2 regions of the Sporosarcina sp. FSL K6-3508 genome follow, and region 1 is predicted to be linked to the other one. Evidence: riboswitches for the same ligand, from Rfam matches in the RefSeq annotation. Region 1 holds a riboswitch; the other holds the start of a gene.
The links. Region 1 has a riboswitch for S-adenosylmethionine ahead of MKX97_RS12730 (methionine ABC transporter ATP-binding protein). Riboswitches for the same ligand answer to the same signal wherever they lie in the genome.

Region 2: another riboswitch for S-adenosylmethionine. It lies ahead of MKX97_RS04185 (5-methyltetrahydropteroyltriglutamate--homocysteine S-methyltransferase); the one in region 1 lies ahead of MKX97_RS12730 (methionine ABC transporter ATP-binding protein).

Annotation. Positions count from the first base shown of each region.
Region 1 is NZ_CP152016.1:2,553,078-2,559,237, reverse strand. Features, by position in the region: gene MKX97_RS12750 (arsenate reductase family protein) at 56-415, shown strand; gene gcvH (glycine cleavage system protein GcvH) at 494-877, shown strand; gene MKX97_RS12740 (hypothetical protein) at 935-1,288, shown strand; gene MKX97_RS12735 (thioredoxin family protein) at 1,281-1,580, shown strand; SAM riboswitch class I at 1,632-1,737, shown strand; gene MKX97_RS12730 (methionine ABC transporter ATP-binding protein) at 1,891-2,916, shown strand; gene MKX97_RS12725 (methionine ABC transporter permease) at 2,909-3,577, shown strand; gene MKX97_RS12720 (MetQ/NlpA family ABC transporter substrate-binding protein) at 3,656-4,516, shown strand; gene MKX97_RS12715 (dicarboxylate/amino acid:cation symporter) at 4,656-5,837, shown strand; gene sufC (Fe-S cluster assembly ATPase SufC) at 6,096-6,160, shown strand, end outside.
Region 2 is NZ_CP152016.1:914,950-921,109, forward strand. Features, by position in the region: gene MKX97_RS04180 (Na+/H+ antiporter NhaC family protein) at 1-780, shown strand, start outside; gene MKX97_RS04185 (5-methyltetrahydropteroyltriglutamate--homocysteine S-methyltransferase) at 899-2,002, opposite strand; SAM riboswitch class I at 2,143-2,244, opposite strand; gene MKX97_RS04190 (GntR family transcriptional regulator) at 3,040-3,759, shown strand; gene MKX97_RS04195 (amidohydrolase) at 3,798-5,474, opposite strand; gene MKX97_RS04200 (AEC family transporter) at 5,489-6,160, opposite strand, start outside.

The sequences.
Region 1 (6,160 bases):
GGACCAAGCAATTCAGACATCTTTTTGCTATACTGACCAAAAAGGGGGCACAAAAATGACAGTTACATATTATGGCTATCCGAAATGCGGGACGTGCCGCAAAGCAAAGAAATGGTTGGAGAATGAAGGGATTTCATTTGAAGAAGTAAATATTGCTGACCAACCGCCAAGTGAAGAGGAACTGCGCATGATGATCGCAAACTCCGGATTGGAATTGAAAAAGTTCTTCAATACGAGTGGCATGAAGTACCGTGAGCTTCAATTGAAGGATAAACTGCCTAACATGACAGAAGATGAAAAGGTTGTTTTACTCGCGTCAGATGGCATGCTGATCAAGCGTCCGATCGTTACAGATGGCCAGCGAGTGACGGTAGGTTTTAATGAAGCAATATTCGCAGAAACGTGGCAAGGGTGAACATAGAATCTTGTCTTTCATACGGAACTATGGCAAACTAAATAGAGACAAACTATTACAAATGTTGGGGGTTAAGACATGAGCACACCAAAAGATTTGCGTTATTCAGAAGAGCACGAATGGGTAAAAGAAGAAGACGGTAAATACCGTATCGGGATCACACATTTCGCACAGTCTGAACTAGGGGATATCGTATTCGTTGAGCTTCCGCAAGTTGGCGATGAAGTGAAATCAGACGAGCCTTTCGGTAGTGTTGAATCAGTGAAAACTGTTTCTGAATTGTATGCTCCATTGACTGGTAAAGTCGTAGCAGTAAACGAAGAGCTGGAAGATAGCCCCGAGCTTGTGAACGAGTCTCCGTATGAAGGCGCTTGGATGATCGTTGTTGAAGTTGCTGACAAAGCAGAGCTTGATGAATTAATGACAGCTGAACAGTATGAAAAAATGACAGCTGGGGAATAAAAAGTAAAAGCGCTGGGAACATTCCAGCGCTTTTTTACACTATGAGGAGGAACGTGGATGAATCCGAAAGTACTTATTGTGGAAGGCAGTACCGACCGCAACCGGCTAAGACCAATGCTTGCGGAGCCGGTAGATATCATTTGTACAAACGGCACGATCAGTTCCTATCATATTGAAGAACTTCTGGCGCCATACGAAGAGCAGGAACTTTTCATCTTTGTGGATGCGGATGTTTCAGGTGATACGATCCGCAAGTTGTTCAAGCAGCTCTATCCAGAAGCAAAACACTTATATACAGATCGACTATACCGGGAAGTGGCGACAACGCCGATCAAAGTGTTAGCGGGCATTTTAGTCGCAGCTAATTTCAAGATACATTCCAACTATTTGGCAGGTGGGGCATATGGATAATTGGACGATTGAAGATTGGGAACGCGAACAGGCGGCGGAGCAATTGGCCGCTTTTTATTTATTTACTCCGATGTGCGGGACGTGTGCAGTTGCATCTAAAATGCTGACGGTGATTGAAACACTGCGTCCGGAGCTGACAATTGGTAAAGCAGATTTAAACTACGTCGTGCAATTAGCGGAAGACTATAAGATCGAAAGTGTACCTTGCTTGCTTATTCATCGGTCCGGGCAACCGATGGAAAAGATTTACGCATTTCATTCCGTTCCTTATTTACTGGAAAAGCTGAGTTGACAATGGAAGCGGAAGTATGGTATAAGTAGTACAATCAATTGAATATCAAGACTCTTATAAAGAGTGGTGGAGGGAAGTGCCCTATGAAGCCCGGCAACCGTCACATATGTGAAATGGTGCCAAGTCACTCAAAGCGAATTGCTTTGACAGATGAGAGAATGGAAACGTACATAACGATTCATACGTTCTGCCTTTCTGCTTATCTGCAGAAGGGTTTTTTTATGATCAAAAGCGGAAAGCGTCGTTAAGCCTCGGCAGGCGTTGACGGACGGAAACGAGTATAATGGATTTATTGAAGGTGGTGCAGGAAATGATTCAACTAACAAACGTTCAAAAGACATTCCAATTGAGCGGTTCAGAAATTGTAGCAGTGGATGATGTAACATTCACGATTAAAGAAGGAGAAATTTTCGGCATCATTGGTTATAGTGGTGCCGGGAAAAGTACATTGATCCGGTTGTTGAATGGTTTGGAACAACCGACTTCAGGAAGCATTGTGATCAATGGGCAAGAAATGACGACGCTGAAGGGCGCGAAAATGCGAAATGCGCGTCAGAAGATCAGTATGATATTCCAGCATTTCAACTTGCTGTGGTCAAGAACTGTTGAAGAAAATATTGCGTTCCCTTTGGAAATTGCAGGCGTGAAGAAACCAGAACGTCAGCGCAAAGTGAAGGAACTGATTGATCTGGTCGGTTTGACAGGACGGGAGAAGGCGTATCCCGCGCAATTATCCGGTGGACAGAAGCAGCGTGTCGGTATTGCACGAGCGCTTGCTAATGACCCTGAAGTGTTGCTTTGTGACGAAGCGACTTCTGCACTGGATCCTGAAACGACCAACGCGATTTTGGATCTGTTGACGAATATCAATGAACGTCTCGGTTTGACGATCGTCTTGATTACACATGAAATGCACGTTATTCGTAAGATTTGCCATCGTGTAGCGGTCATGGAAGCAGGGAAAGTCGTAGAAATCGGCAGTGTCCTGGATGTCTTCCAATCCCCGCAAGCGGATATTACGAAGCGTTTTATATCTCAGGTGACGGATACAGGAGACACGGACGCAGCGGTGGCACATCTTCAACAAGAGACACCTCTTGGAAAACTCGTGAAATTGGCGTTTATCGGGGAACGTACGGAACAGCCGGTGCTTGCAGAGTTGATTCGAAAGTTTCCGGTCGATGTCAATATTGTTCAAGGAAATATCTCGACAACGCGTGACGGCGCATACGGTACACTCGTCTTGCAGCTTGTAGGTGACGTGGCGGTCATTGATGAAGCCATCGCCTACTTACATGCCAATGAAGTAAAGACGGAGGTGCTGGCAAATGATTGAACAGTGGTTTCCAAATGTTAATTGGGAGAAAATGTGGACGGCTACTGGAGAAACGCTGTACATGTCAGCGTACTCTACCTTATTTACATTTGTGCTCGGCATCGGTCTTGGTCTGCTGTTGTTCCTGACAAGTCCGGGACAGTTGTGGGCGAATAAAATTACGAATGTCATCACAGGTGCTTTCGTTAATATCTTCCGTTCCGTGCCATTTATCATTTTAATTATTCTATTGCTTCCATTAACCAATTTATTGATCGGAACGATGCGCGGTCCTGATGCTGCGCTGCCGGCTTTGATTATTGGAGCTGCACCGTTTTACGGACGGATGGTACTTATCGCGTTACAGGAAATCGATAAGGGAGTCATTGAAGCCGCACGTTCGATGGGTGCGCGTACTTCTACGATCATCTTCAAAGTTCTGTTGCCTGAATCGATGCCCGCGCTCGTGTCAGGAATTACGGTTACTTCCATTGCACTTGTTGGCTATACTGCGATGGCAGGAGTAATCGGTGCGGGTGGACTCGGGACACTTGCTTATTTGGAAGGTTTCCAGCGTAACCGAGGAGACGTGACGTTGATGGCAACAATCTTAGTGCTCGTCATAGTATTTGTCATCCAATTTATCGGTGACTTCATCGTGAATCGTTTGGACAAGAGGTAAAGGGATTGCCGGAGGCTTCCTTTTTGGGAGCCCCTGTTAACCATATAAAATTTATAATGGAAAGGGAGAAATGTGAATATGAAGAAGTTTTTATTCGGTCTATTCGCGGCAGCTTTAGTTTTAGCACTTGCAGCATGCGGAACAAAAGACGATAACAAGACAGGCGGCAATGCAGCAGATGGGGATGCTGATAAAGAAAAAGAAGAGAAAACGACGTTAGTAGTCGGTGCATCCAATACGCCACATGCTGTTATTCTGGAAAAAGCACAGCCTCTATTAGAAGAAAAAGGCTATGAGTTAAAGATTGAAAGTTATACAGATTATGTACTTCCGAATAAAGATTTGGAGGAAGAAGTACTGGATGCAAAATACTTCCAGCACATTCCTTACTTAGAGGGCCAAATTGCTGATTTTAATTATGATTTCGTCAATGCAGGTGCAATTCATATTGAGCCGATTGGAGTCTACTCTAAAAAGTACAAGACTCTGGAAGAACTTCCTGACGGTGCAACCATTCTGATCAGTAACTCTGTAGCGGATCATGGTCGTGTACTTGCAATGCTTGAAGAAAAAGGTTTGATCAAGCTGGCTGAAGACGTAGAAAAAGTTAAGGCTGAAGTGGAAGATATCGTTGAAAATCCTAAAAATCTAAACTTCGATGCAAACTATGAAGCAGCTTTAATGCCTCAGCTTTATAATAATGATGAAGGCGATGCTTTGTTGATCAACTCAAACTTTGCGATCGACGCTGGCTTGAATCCATTAGAAGATGCGATTGCTTTGGAAGATAAAGAATCTCCATACGTCAATATTGTTGCAACGAGAAATGGCGATGAAAACAGCGATGCGATTAAAGCGCTGATCGAAGTACTGACATCCCAAGAAATTCAAGACTTTATTTTGGAAGAATGGAAAGGCTCAGTTGTTCCTGTGAAGTAAGGTTGTGAAAGCCGATAGCGAGTGTAGCTATCGGCTTTTTTTGTACAAAAAAAACAAACAAACTCTTCTTTATTGATTCGAATTGTGGTAAAGTTATTTTGTTTCAGTAATACAGATGTGTATTTGAGGAGGACGTATTGTGAAGTTTAAATTAGGGCTCATATGGCGAATTTTGATTGCCATAGTGCTGGCGATCGGGCTCGGCTTGTTGCTGCCTGCGATTCATGAAGGGTTTGCGCATTGGTTCGTTCGTCTGGCGGCCACGTTTAATATGTTATTTGGTGGGTTTTTGAACTTTATCGTACCATTAATTATTATTGCGTTCATTGCACCAAGTATCGCGAAGCTCGGGAAAGGTTCTGGGAAATTATTGGGCTTATCCGCAGCGTTTGCATATGGATCTACGATTATCGCAGGTCTGCTAGCTTATTTTACAGCTACGGCACTCTTGCCGAATTTCATTCATCAGTCTACAGATACGTCCGTTGCAGAAGGCGCACGAGCTGCAGGAGTAGCTTTTTTTGAAATGGAAATGGACCCGATTATGGGAGTCATGTCTGCTCTTCTCATCGCGTTCGTATTGGGGATTGGTATGGCGTCCATCAATGGGAAGACGATGCTGTCTTTCTTCGATGAATTAAATCTCATTGTCGAAAAAGTCATTTCAGTCATTATCATTCCATTATTGCCGTTTCATATTTTCGGAATCTTTCTCAATATGACATATACCGGAGAAGTCGCCAATGTTTTGTCTGTGTTTGTCTTGGTCTTCGTGATGATTATTTTGCTTCACTTGGTCATGTTGACATTACAGTATACGACTGCCGGTACATTAACTGGGCGTAATCCGTTCGTCTTGATGAAAACGATGGCACCCGCCTATATGACAGCGATCGGCACACAGTCTTCTGCAGCAACCATTCCGGTTACACTGCGGCAGTCAAAAGAAACAGGTACATCTGAACGTGTGGCGAACTTCACTGTTCCGTTATTTGCGACAATCCATTTATCCGGCAGTACGATCACAATTGTTTCTTGCTCGATCGGCGTTATGCTGATGAATGGAATGGATATCAGTTTCGGTAGTTATTTACAATTCATTTTCATGTTAGGTGTTACGATGATCGCGGCTCCGGGTGTTCCAGGAGGCGCAGTAGTGGCGGCAACTGGACTGCTCAGTACGATGCTCGGTTTTTCCGATGCGATGGTGGCACTCATGATTGCTTTGTATATGGCGCAGGACAGTTTCGGAACGGCTACCAACGTAACAGGCGATGGTGCACTGGCTATGATTGTTGACCGTTTTACGAAAAAAGTATAAAAAACAAGAAAAGTCGGCGATATTTGCCGACTTTTTTCTGTCTAATTCTTAGAGACTATTCTCTCGTTGATTCTCATTCAATACTAGTCAATTGAAAAATAGGTGAATTCCAAATAGTCTTCATCCGCATTAAACCGCTGAATTGCTCTTTAAATTATAATGATTCTTAATGATTTGCAACCCACCCGAATATGGGGTAAGATTAGAATGATACTAAATAGAGAATGGCTAACCATTCAACGCGATCATACTGGAGGTATTGGAATGGCAACTTTGGAAATTAAAGATCTTCATGTCGAAATTGATGGCAAGGAAATCTTAAA
Region 2 (6,160 bases), 1.6 Mb from region 1:
ACGATCGCAGCGGTCCGGACGCAGCATACGAAAATGAAAGATAAGTTTAAAGTGAATTTTTTTATTGTCCTGCCGGGTGCGATCTTGACGATGATTCTTCTTGGCTTCTTAACGCACGGCAATACTGCTGATCTAACAGGTAACTACCCGTACCAATTCGTGAAAATCTTGCCGTATCTGGCTGTTTTAGTCGGTGCTTTGGTTGGTACACATGTGTTAATCGTGTTAGCAGGCGGGATTATTATTGCTGGTGCGATTGGTTTGATGGACGGCTCCTACAACTTGCAAAGCTATCTGCAGGCAATCGCTGACGGTGTTGTCGCGATGGAGGATTTGGCTATGGTGTCGATTTTGATTGGCGGCATCGTTGGGGTTATTCAGCATAACGGTGGTATTGATTATTTATTGCGCATGATTACGAGTAAGATTCAAACGAAAAAGGGAGCCGAATTTGGTATTGCCGGTTTAGTGAGTGCAGCGGATATTGCGACCGCGAATAACACAATCGCCATTATTATAACTGGACCGGTCGTGAAGCATATCGCGGATGAATATGAGATCGATCCCCGCAAATCGGCCAGTTTGCTCGACACGTTCTCTAGCGTTTGGCAAGGTGTTTTGCCCTATGGTGTACAAATGCTTGCTGCTTCGGGGCTCGCTGCCATTTCACCTGTGAGCATTATCATGTATTCATTTTATCCTGTATTGATGGGAATTTGTTGTGTCATCGCGATTTTGGTTGGTTTTCCGAGGTTTAAAGTGGCGGAGAAAAAGGAGTAAGGAGTACGATTTTTCATCTCAATCCAAAAAGAAGTTGTCCAAGAAGTCATATGTGGGGACCTGGTACCTCGAACAAACCCAAAAAAGCGAACAGCTCTGTAAGCCGTTCGCTCAATTCTTATCCCCAAATCTCTTTGGAAATATCTACAATGAATTTTAACTTCGCCCATTGTTCTTCTTCGGTTAAAATATTGCCATGATGAGTGGAAGCAAAGCCACATTGAGGGCTGATGCATAATTGCTCCAATGGGACATATTTTGTTGCTTCTTCCACACGCGCTTTAATATTTTCCTTACTTTCCAATTTACCATGTTTGGATGTGAATACGCCCAGCACGACTTGAGCGCCACGGTTTGGTATGTATTCCAATGGTTTGAAGTCTCCAGAACGATCATCGTCGTATTCCAGGAAGAATCCGTCCACTTTTTCCTTTGCAAACAATACAGGGGCGATTTTAGCATAGCTGCCTTCAAAAGCCCAATTAGATCGGTAGTTCCCGCGGCAAAGATGGGTCGTTACGATCAGGTCTTCCGGTTTATCTTCCAACACGCCATTGGCAACCCGTAATGCTAAGTCAATTAACTCTTCGCGGGAATGACCGCTGTCGTTAAATGGGATTTCGGAAGCGTTCAGACCGGCGATATATACATCATCCAGCTGTAAATATCGGCAACCGGCATCATAAAAGGCTTGGATTGCCTCACGGTACGTACTGATAATATCTTTTGCATATTCTTCAATGTCCGGGTAAATGTCCGGGTTGCGGATGCCCGCGTTAAATAATTGGTTGGGGCTCGGAATCGTTTGTTTGGCAATGGCACGGTCCCCGACGATCTCTTTAAATTCGATGAAGTCTTTTATTTGTGGGTGGTCCTGATTGAAGGAGACTTTCCCGATAACCCGTACATCGTATCTTTCCGTTTCTTCCCCTTTGAATGAAAAGCCTTCTTCCGGGATGTAGCCTTCCACTCCGTTTAAATGCTCAATAAAATCCGTATGCCAAAATCTGCGGCGGAATTCTCCGTCTGTCACTGCTTTCAAACCTACTTCGATTTGCTTATCAACGATATGTTTAATTTCCTCTGTTTCGATTTCATGCAGCGTTTGTGAAGAAATGTTTCCTTCTTGGAAATCCTTTCTTGCCTGATGAATTCTTTCCGGTCGTAATAGACTCCCCACGTGATCCGCTCTAAACGGCGCTTTGACTAATGTCTTTACCATCAATACCCACTCCTTATTTTATAATTTTAATTAAAATGTAGGACCGAAATTAATTTATGTCCTTGGTAATTCCCAAATTCAAAAACCCTCTCCTAATAAATAAGAAGAGGGATAGGTAGACAAATTGGAATTACCTGCTCATCTTATCTTCTAGCATTATGCTACTGGAATTGGCACAGTTCTTATAAAAGTCCGTTGCCGAGGCTTCAAAGGGCCAGTCCCTCTACCTCTCTAGATAAGAAATTTCAAAATATTAAGTTGTTAGAACTCAATATACCATGTAGAAAAGAATTGTCAATAAATAAATGATAGATTGTATCTGAGTATGATTTTGTCGTACCAGTTCATCACACAACTTGAACATTTCCTGAATTACTTACATGGTCTATCTATTTCTCTAAGGAAGAAGTCTCTACGGGATTATCGGTACTAGTCAAATACAAGTTTAAAAAGAATTGATAACGTGTGATATAATTGAGAGAATCACAAAGTGCGACCCTAAGTGCCCATAAATTCCCTAGGAGGTTTGCACAAAAAAACAGCAAAATCCTCTTTAAATCAGGAATATTAGTTTGCATATCTAGGGAAATACGATTTTAACTGCACTATATAGTATTTAAAGTATTGATGAACACAATATATCGCAGTCATTCTCTGTATAGAGAGTGTGGATTGAAATCCAAGTTAAGTGCTTTTGTTGAAGCAGAAAAGTGAAACATAAAGGAAAGGCATATCCGGTGGTTTCTATGGAATAAGCGTGAACCATAAAAATACGTACTTTTTAGCCATGGAGTATAAAAGGAAATCTACTTGTTCTGTCAATTCACGACAGACACATAGAACTCACTTGTCATAATCATACCCATCAAAATGTATGTCTTCTCATTAAACCAAATAAGGTAAATTAGGCCTTCCTAATTAGCGTAATAAAACATTTGCCCCAACGGAAATTAGACACTCATGGATTAAAAAGGTATCATATAAGTATATAGGCACGTAGGAAATTTTTCCTTGTGAACTCTGAGGAGGTAATTAGTGTGATCAATCCTAGCAGTCCTGTGCCACTTCATATACAAATTAGAAAGAGTATAGAACAAAAGATAAAGCAAGGTCTATATGAAGAGAAAATACCAAGTGAACGTGAATTAATGGAAACTTATGATGTTAGCAGAAGCACTGTTCGAGAAGCTATCTCACAATTAGTTATCGATGGAATACTAGAAAAAAAACATGGTAGGGGAACATTTATTTCAAGACATCCTGTTCATTATTGGCAGGGGAATTTTATTAGTACAACTGAAATGATTGAGCGTATGAACAAGATTCCTAGTACTAAACTAATTGGACATGGAATTGAAGTAGTTCCTGAGGAATTAAATAAGGCGATTGCTTTAGAGAATGCGTATCTGATTAAGCGTGTTCGTTATGCAAATGAGGTGCCACTTGCGATCGAAACACAGTATTATCCTGTTAATATAGGTCTACAATTGGCAAATCTAGATATTAGCCATGGAACACTATATGATTTAATGGAGAAAGAACTGTCTATTCGGCTTCATGAAGCTGATGAAAAGATTACCGCTCAAAAAATATCAATTGAAGATGCGGAATTACTTAATCTTCCTGAAGATTGTTATACTTTACACTTAGAGCGATTTGTATATGACGTGAATGGTGATTTGGTTGAATATTGTATAGCTGATTATAATCCTGAGTTATATTCACTTCATTTTAAGTCAGCAAGGGCTGGTAAATAAAAGAAGACTCCTCACTAAATGGGAGTCTTCTTTTTTATTTATAAGTTTGTTGCAACTTGTTTTGTATTTTCATAAATTACTTCTCCGTTTATAATAGTCATTTCAACTGAAATGTCTTTAATTTCTAACGGATCAATTGCAGTAGGGTCTCGATCAAGTACAGCAAAGTCCGCTAATTTTCCAACCTCTATACTACCTAAAAGGTCTTCTTCAAAGTTTAATCGTGCTCCATATATAGTCATTGATTTTATAGCTTCTAAGACATCTATCTTTTGGCCTTCTCCTAATACCTTACCTTCCCGTGTAATACGATTAACCGCTGCCCAGATAGAAAATAAGGGGGAAATGGCAGTGATTGGACAGTCTGAATGTAATGTATAAAGCATATCTAAATCTGAGGCATCTTTTAAGGGGTTCATGCGTTCTGCTCTTTCAGGTCCTAAAAATATTCGTTTATGACGATCCCCCCAATAGTACACATGATTGATAAAGAAAGAGGCGGCGATATCATGTTTTTTCATTTCCTGCAAGTCCTCTACAGTAGCGGTTTGTACGTGTTCAATGCGATGTCGATGGTCTATTTTCGTATTGGAATTAAGGGCGAATTTGTACGCTTCAATAATCGAGCCAATTGCCTGATCACCATTTCCGTGCGTTGTAACACGAAAACCACGCTTATGGAAATCAAGGACATAAGAATTTAAAGTATCTTGATGAAAAATTAATTCACCGTATAACTCGTCATCACAATAGTAAGGTTTACGCAATGCGCCAGTCAACCCTTGAATAGAACCGTCTTGAAATAGCTTGGCACTATCTAACTTTGCTTTCCCATTCGAGTCTTTCAAAATTCTTTCTCGTAATTCTTCAGCGTGAAATTTTTCAAATGGGCCACCTTCCAATAATAAATCATACATAATCATTAGACGCATACGCAGTTGGTTTGCACCTTCTTTTAATGCGACCATATGCAAGTCATATTCGGGCCGGCCAAATACTAAACCTACGCCTGCATCTGAACTTGTCGTGATGCCTTGTGCCAAATAGTCTTCTGACGCGAGTCCCATTAATTTAATAACTTCTTCATCTGTTGGAATCGGAGCGTGCTTATAAACTATATCCATTGCTGAAGGTTCAAATAACACTCCATTCAGGGAGTTATTTTCTTCTCTTCCAAAATGGCCGCCTTCAGGATTCTCAATTGACTCATCAACTCCCGCAAGCTTGAGTGCATAGGAGTTTGCGACTGCTAAATGATTCGAGATATGTTTTATAAATATTGGACGATTCGTACTTACTTTATCCAAATCATGACGAGTAGGATGTCTATTCTCTTTTAGCAAGGTATCATCGTACCCGTACCCAATAATCCAGCTGCCATCCGAATGTGTATTGTGATGTGTTCGAAGGTTGTTGAGAATATCCTCGATACTTTCATTTTTTGGTGAAGAACAGTCTACTTGGTTTTTATTAAGTGCATACATAAGTAAATGGTTATGAGTATCAATAAAACCAGGAATGAGCGTCTGGCCTTCTAAATCATGAACAATGAGTTTATCGTCTTTCTCAATCTCTTTTTTTATAAGATTGAACTCACTATTGGTCCATATTCCTGTGATTTTGCCATTATAGGATGCTACAACATTCGCATGATTGTTTTCCTCGTCGATCGTTAAAACGTTTGCATTTTTAAATAGTCTGTCCACTTGTATCATGGCATTCATTCTCCTCACATGTATTTAAATTTTATGAATATCAAAATTAGCGAAGGAATCGTTACTAACGAAATTATGGTTGACATAACGGTAGCAAATGCTCCAAACACCTCATCTTTAGAGTACTTTGTAAATAAAATGGATGATAGCGTTAGTGAAGGCATCATTGCCTGAATGAGCAGCACTTTATTGATCATCACATCCATCTGAATCGGTAAAATACTAATAATAGAAAGTGTAATTATCGGTAATACTACTAACTTTGAGAAAATAGGAGAAAAGATATTTACATTTGTCGTTTTTATTGCACTTTTATTTTCACTCTTAGACATAATCAATAAGCCAATATAAAACATTGCTAGGGGAGATGCTAAAGCCGCCAACTGGTTAGATAAATCAATGAAAATTTCAGGAGGCCGATAATTTATAAATGTACATAATAAGCCTACGATTATTGCGACAATTGGAATATTAATGAGCGATTTTATGTTGACTATCGAGAAGGCGTAAGAATTTTTTAATATCATGACACCTACTGTCCAAATTACGATATCCACACCTGCATCAAAAATAGCTGCATAAAGCGCTCCTTCAGGTCCAAGTATTGCAGCGCATAAAGGAATCCCGATAAAACCTGTATTCCCTAGACCGGATAAAAGAGCAATCTCTTGTCGAAGCCTACGGTT